DNA from 2 places in the Paenibacillus sp. FSL H7-0918 genome. Region 2 is predicted to be linked to the other one. Evidence: a T-box and tRNA genes for the amino acid it is inferred to sense, from the RefSeq annotation. Region 2 holds a T-box; the other holds one or more tRNA genes.
What was found. The T-box of region 2 lies ahead of trpS (tryptophan--tRNA ligase). A T-box ahead of a tRNA ligase gene usually reads a tRNA of that ligase, here a tRNA-Trp.
Positions count from the first base shown of each region.

Region 1: it has a tRNA-Trp gene. The T-box ahead of trpS (tryptophan--tRNA ligase) is inferred to sense a tRNA for this amino acid. The anticodon was not compared.

Region 1 is NZ_JBBOWJ010000001.1:2,191,290-2,194,672, reverse strand. It holds rRNA gene MHI15_RS09900 (23S ribosomal RNA) at 1-740, shown strand, start outside; tRNA gene MHI15_RS09895 (tRNA-Asn) at 801-876, shown strand; tRNA gene MHI15_RS09890 (tRNA-Ser) at 880-972, shown strand; tRNA gene MHI15_RS09885 (tRNA-Glu) at 991-1,065, shown strand; tRNA gene MHI15_RS09880 (tRNA-Val) at 1,121-1,196, shown strand; tRNA gene MHI15_RS09875 (tRNA-Met) at 1,214-1,290, shown strand; tRNA gene MHI15_RS09870 (tRNA-Asp) at 1,316-1,393, shown strand; tRNA gene MHI15_RS09865 (tRNA-Phe) at 1,404-1,479, shown strand; tRNA gene MHI15_RS09860 (tRNA-Thr) at 1,508-1,583, shown strand; tRNA gene MHI15_RS09855 (tRNA-Tyr) at 1,589-1,674, shown strand; tRNA gene MHI15_RS09850 (tRNA-Trp) at 1,681-1,754, shown strand; tRNA gene MHI15_RS09845 (tRNA-His) at 1,778-1,853, shown strand; tRNA gene MHI15_RS09840 (tRNA-His) at 1,897-1,972, shown strand; tRNA gene MHI15_RS09835 (tRNA-Gln) at 1,992-2,066, shown strand; tRNA gene MHI15_RS09830 (tRNA-Gly) at 2,073-2,147, shown strand; tRNA gene MHI15_RS09825 (tRNA-Cys) at 2,157-2,230, shown strand; tRNA gene MHI15_RS09820 (tRNA-Leu) at 2,245-2,323, shown strand; gene MHI15_RS09815 (AraC family transcriptional regulator) at 2,460-3,215, opposite strand.
Region 2 is NZ_JBBOWJ010000001.1:2,024,929-2,028,311, reverse strand. It holds gene MHI15_RS09200 (alpha/beta-type small acid-soluble spore protein) at 86-316, opposite strand; gene MHI15_RS09195 (aldose 1-epimerase) at 517-1,491, opposite strand; T-box leader at 1,626-1,865, shown strand; gene trpS (tryptophan--tRNA ligase) at 1,929-2,915, shown strand; gene MHI15_RS09185 (hypothetical protein) at 2,918-3,106, opposite strand; gene MHI15_RS09180 (metal-dependent hydrolase) at 3,212-3,383, opposite strand, start outside.

The DNA of each region.
Region 1 (3,383 bases), 170 kb from region 2:
CGGTGGAGGCGCCGTTGGGATACCACCCTGATCGTATCTAGGTTCTAACCTAGTACCCTTACCGGGTACGGGGACCGTGTCAGGCGGGCAGTTTGACTGGGGCGGTCGCCTCCTAAAGAGTAACGGAGGCGTTCCAAGGTTCCCTCAGAATGGTTGGAAATCATTCGCAGAGTGCAAAGGCATAAGGGAGCTTGACTGCGAGACCTACAAGTCGAGCAGGGACGAAAGTCGGACTTAGTGATCCGGTGGTACCGCATGGAAGGGCCATCGCTCAACGGATAAAAGCTACCCTGGGGATAACAGGCTTATCTCCCCCAAGAGTCCACATCGACGGGGAGGTTTGGCACCTCGATGTCGGCTCATCGCATCCTGGGGCTGAAGTAGGTCCCAAGGGTTGGGCTGTTCGCCCATTAAAGCGGTACGCGAGCTGGGTTCAGAACGTCGTGAGACAGTTCGGTCCCTATCTGTCGTGGGCGCAGGAAATTTGAGAGGAGCTGTCCTTAGTACGAGAGGACCGGGATGGACGTACCGCTGGTGCACCAGTTGTTCCGCCAGGAGCATGGCTGGGTAGCTACGTACGGACGGGATAAGCGCTGAAAGCATCTAAGCGTGAAGCCCCCCTCAAGATGAGATTTCCCAATTAGTAAGACCCCTTGAAGACGACGAGGTAGATAGGTTGGAGGTGGAAGTGCAGTAATGCATGGAGCTGACCAATACTAATCGGTCGAGGGCTTATCCTATAGTTAGAATGCAGATTCGTTTCGGATTCAGTTTTCAGGCATCAAGCCTGGTATGAATATTCCCTGATAGCTCAGTTGGTAGAGCACTCGACTGTTAATCGAGTTGTCACAGGTTCGAGTCCTGTTCGGGGAGCCATATGGAGAGGTGTCCGAGTTTGGCCGAAGGAGCACGATTGGAAATCGTGTAGGCGCCACAAGCGTCTCGAGGGTTCGAATCCCTCTCTCTCCGCCACAAATTTTTAATTAGTATGGCCCGTTGGTCAAGGGGTTAAGACACCTCCCTTTCACGGAGGTAACATGGGTTCGAATCCCATACGGGTCACCAAATTTTCACTTGATTTATCCTAGTGGACTTTGGTACAATAACAATTGTTGTTTATGGAGGCTTAGCTCAGCTGGGAGAGCATCTGCCTTACAAGCAGAGGGTCGGGGGTTCGATCCCCTCAGCCTCCACCATAACACTTTCTTACTGACGCGGGGTGGAGCAGCCCGGTAGCTCGTCGGGCTCATAACCCGAAGGCCGCAGGTTCAAATCCTGCCCCCGCAACCAATTAACTTAAGCAATTATATCTTTTGGAACCGTGGTGTAGTTGGCCTAACATGCCTGCCTGTCACGCAGGAGATCGCGGGTTCGAATCCCGTCGGTTCCGCCATTTTCATCATGGCTCGGTAGCTCAGTCGGTAGAGCAGAGGACTGAAAATCCTCGTGTCGGCGGTTCGATTCCGTCCCGAGCCACCATTTATCATCACAAAAGAATGAGTGCCATGCCGGTGTAGCTCAATTGGTAGAGCAACTGACTTGTAATCAGTAGGTTGGGGGTTCAAGTCCTCTCGCCGGCACCATCCTTGGAGGATTAGCGAAGTGGCCAAACGCATCAGACTGTAAATCTGCTCACGTGAGTGTTCGGTGGTTCGAATCCATCATCCTCCACCAGTTTTTAGGGGCATAGTTTAAAGGTAGAACAACGGTCTCCAAAACCGTTGGTGTGGGTTCAATTCCTGCTGCCCCTGCCAAGTTCTTTCTAAAGTTTAATATGGCGGCCGTGGCGAAGGGGTTAACGCACCGGATTGTGGTTCCGGCATTCGTGGGTTCGAGACCCATCGGCCGCCCCATTTACTTTAAAATGAATAATGGCAACAATATCAACTTAATATGGCGACTGTGGCGAAGGGGTTAACGCACCGGATTGTGGTTCCGGCATTCGTGGGTTCGAGACCCATCAGTCGCCCCATTTTACTTTAAAATGTTATTGGGGATTAGCCAAGCGGTAAGGCAACGGACTTTGACTCCGTCACTCATAGGTTCGAATCCTATATCCCCAGCCATTTTATGCGGACGTGGCTCAGCGGTAGAGCATCGCCTTGCCAAGGCGAGGGTCGCGGGTTCGATTCCCGTCGTCCGCTCCAAGTTTTCATGGCGCCATAGCCAAGTGGTAAGGCAAAGCTCTGCAAAAGCTTTATCCCCAGTTCAAATCTGGGTGGCGCCTCCATTTAGTTCATATGTGCCGGCGTGGCGGAATGGCAGACGCGCTCGACTCAAAATCGAGTGGGAAACCGTGGAGGTTCGAGTCCTCTCGCCGGTATCTTAAAAAGGTTTGTAAGAATGCTTTTATAAGCAATCTTACAAACCTTTTTTCTTTATGTCCTTGGGTTTACAGCAGTAAGCCGTTGAATAGAGAGTTTCTCTATTTCAACGGCTTTTTTTAATCTGATTAGTGATTAACCTGATTGATTATTAATGCGGAATGCTCGCGGGGTAAGACCTATTTCTCGTTTGAACATATTGCAGAATTGGGCATCGTTCACAAAACCTGCAGCAGCAGATACTTCAGAGATTTGCATCTGAGTATGACGTAATAGAGACTTTGCATAATCCAGGCGTTTTAACAGCAAATACCGCAGGGGTGAAGACCCGAAACGTTCTTTAAATAGATGGCGAAAACGATCGTAACTATATCCGGACATTTCTGATAGTGTTTCGACGGACAATTTATGGCGATAATGCTCATTCATATAATTAAGGACATATTGTACTCGATCTTCTGTTGGGGATTGATATCCAGAGGCACTAAGAAGCCTCATAAGATGGACGGTAATCTCGCTCATTTGTAGGTTTAGAAGCTCAGAGAATCCGTCTTGCTTGCGTGTAAACTCTGCTTTCATTCGCAGCAGGATTTGAAGAACGGTCTGATCTTTATCATCTTCATATACGCCGAGCAGATTACTCATATTAGGGTGTTCTGAGTGGAAGCCTACAAATAATACATTTGCATCCTCACGGTGGTGCTCGTCATGTTTATGATTGGGTGGCACAAGCGCGAAAGAAGAGGAGCGAAAATGGTAACTTCGTGGGCCAACATTGGTTGTCCCTACCCCCTGTAAATAATAGACTAGTTCGTAGCATTCATGCTGGTGTGGAGGGATATAAGTATTTAGCTCATGTGTGGCACTTACAATATATAGAACACGATCCATGATGATCCTCCAATACTTATGTTTTAGCCGAATCGTACAAAACAATGACCGAAATCATATAATTATTTTTAATAATATTTGTTATGATCGTATCAATAAATCCGAAAGTTCGCAACCTGACTGGCCATCTCGTTCGGAAATAAAGCGGATTATTAATAATAATGGTAT
Region 2 (3,383 bases):
CTAGAAGAAGTGTGAGAGGTTTGAAAGCTAGTCGGCAATAGGCTTTTTAAGACCTCTGCCGGATAAAACACTTAAGATAACGATGTTACTGACGACCGGACAGTTGTTGTTCTGCCAGTTGTACTAGACGTTTAGTGATGTAACCTCCCAAAGAACCAGTTTCGCGGGAAGTGTAGTTCCCGTAATAACCGTCAGCTGGGATCGTTACTCCAAGCTCTTGTGCTGCTTCATATTTCAATTGTTGCAACGCTGCATTTGCTTGAGGAACTACAAGGTTATTGGAACGGCTGCTACGACCTTGACCTGCTTGACCCATGTGTGTCACCTCCTTCGCCCGTTGTGAAGATAGTATGAGCGCTAAGAGGCTAATTCATGCATGCTATCGAAAGGTTTTAAGGATGGTAATTATTAGTCGATTAAAAGTAAGGGTAGAAAGCCCAAATAACTAAGCTCGCACAAAAAATCGGCCTTCTCTTACGTAAACGCAAGGGAAGACCGATATAATGTATATCTGCTTTAATTCTCGGGATAGATCATTTCCAGCATAGTGGACAGCTCAAGACTTTGACCTGGTTCTACCTTCAGCAAGCCCGTGAAGGAAGGGTCATCGGAAACGTTAGGAGCATCCGGGAGCCAGGTGTAAGGTTCGATGCACAGAAATTGATCGAGCGGCCCTTTGGTATACAGGACCCAGTGACGGAAATGATTCTCGTCAGCTGTATAACGAAGACCATAACCATCATCGCGTAATAGCAAGGCTTCTACGGGCTGCTTGTCACCAATACGTAGAGCAGTATCAAAATTAGTTCCCTGGAGGTTGATTCCAGAGTTTAGTGAATCTAGATCACCAAGTGGAATTAGATTGCCGCTAGGGAGCAATTCATCGTTTAGTTCATAAATGCTGTTTACGGGCAGCTTGAGATTCCAGCGTTCAGGTTCTCCATCGATCATAAACCAGGTGTGATAGCCGATCCCAAAGGGAATACGATGATCGCCGAGATTTGTAACCTTTAAAGTCTGGCTGAGCCGGGCATCCTGAAGCCTGAATGTCATTTCGAATTTGAGTGGAATGGGAAATTGCTCCATCCAGTGCGGATCATCTTCAGTAAGGAATTCAGTAGTGACTGCACAACCGTCCTCGTCTTCTTCAATATCGCTGACACACCAGGATTGAGTCCGGTGTAGACCATGGATATGATTGTCACCAGCGGTATTCTGGTCAAATTGATAACTTGTACCCTCGAATTGAAATTTTCCTTTACGAATTCTTCCGGGTGGAATTAAGAGCGGGATGCCAAAATGGTAAGGTTTTTGCATAAAGAAAGCTTGATCGCTTTCATCAGGCCGCCGCAGAATTTCCCGTTGTTCTTTTACATCAAACAATGAAATCACGTTGTTTCCTAGTCGCGGCAAAAGCGTGACTTCCAGTTCGCGGCTGTGCAAAATATAAGTATCATAACCGCCCCACTGCCCTTTGGTCACCTGTTTCATGAGATATGCTCCTTTATCGTAACTGTAATCGAATAGAACATGGATAACCTTATCATAACAGATTTATGCGGAAGTGGTTAAGTGATTTGACAACTTCTCTTTATGGTTCTATGATGAAGGCATTAAATTATGATGAGAATGTGATGACGGGGACAAGTAGACAGGAAATGCACCTTCAGAAAGCCGGTGGTTGATGCGAACCGGTAGGACACTCCTGATGAATGGACCCCTGAGCGCCGCGCTTGAACGGGAGCAAGATGCCCTAGTAGACCGGCCGGATCTTCCCCGTTAACGGAAGACTAAGGCTGTTTCCCTTTGACTATACAAAGGTTAAGCAGCGAATAAGGGTGGCACCACGGTCTCACGTCCCTTGCGGATGAGGCTTTTTTTGCGTTCTCGGAAATCGGAAATTACATCTAACGGAGGTCTATATTATGTTGAAAAAAGTAATGTCAGGCATACAACCGAGCGGTTCTCTAACTTTGGGTAACTATATCGGAGCGCTGAAAAATTTTGTGAAGCTGCAAGACGATCATCAATGTTTCTTTATGGTTGTCGATATGCATGCGATCACCGTTGCTCAAGATCCTGCGGCACTGCGTGAGCAGTCTGAAGCTGTAGCTGCACTCTTTATCGCGGCAGGAATTGATCCTGTGCGTTCGAATGTATATATGCAGTCTCATGTGCCTCAGCATGCGGAATTGGGTTGGATCATGACTACGCTGACGGCAATGGGCGAGCTTGAGCGTATGACACAGTTCAAAGATAAATCATCAGGTAAGGATTCAGTTGGCGCGGGCCTATTCGTATATCCTTCTTTAATGGCAGCAGATATTCTTGTTTATAATGCGGATCTTGTGCCAGTAGGTGAAGATCAGAAGCAGCACTTGGAGTTGACCCGTGATTTAGCTGGCCGATTCAATAACCGTTTTGGCGAATTCTTTACGATTCCTGAACCGTATATCCCTGAAGTGGGCGCACGCATTATGTCTCTGGATGATGGCACTAAAAAAATGAGCAAGAGCAGCCCGAATGCAGGCAGCTATATTGCCCTGTTGGATTCACCGGATGTGATCCGTAAAAAAATCAGCCGCGCAACGACTGATTCTGGACGTGAAGTGATCTTTGATCCGGCTAACAAGCCAGAGATTAGTAACTTGATGAGTATTTACTCGGAATGTTCTGGGATGTCCCTCCAGCAAATTGCCGATCGTTATGAAGGACAAATGTATGGTGGCTTTAAGAAGGATCTTGGGGAAGTGGTTGTATCCACACTTGAGCCTTTGCAACAAAGATATCATGAAATTCGCAGTTCAGGTGCGATCACTGATATTCTTGCTGAAGGTGCTGAACGTGCACGTATTGTTGCAGCTGAGACGTTGAATGGCGTAAAAGAGCGGATGGGCTTTCTGCCAGCTCGTTAATCTTAGTCAGAGCTTAAGCTTTCCTGTTTGCGTCTAATTCTGGCTTTGAGGATAAATCCCCAGCCAATATTCATTACGCAAAGAAAACCAAGCAGAAGTGCCAGCCAGAAGCTATAGCTGATCGCGATTGAAGCGGCAGTGAGAATAAGAATAGAAGAACAAGCGAACCAAAGTGAGAGTCCTTTACCCATTAAGAGCCTTCCTTTCCGTGTCTGCTAAAATGAATCCCGGAGTATTATAAAATACTCCGGGATTTTTTGTGATTATAGAATAGATCTCTCAGTAAGTCTACAGTTTCATCGTAAAGAACCAGGGTCGATGGAAAATCGTTTGTCGAGCTTATCACTGCTAAGCCAGCCTACATAAGTATTTAAAGGTTTATATTGGTTATCCATAACTAATACAGCCACAAAAGGGTATTGTTTGCGGTGTAAATAACGAACGTCTCCCCAGCGCACCATATATCCT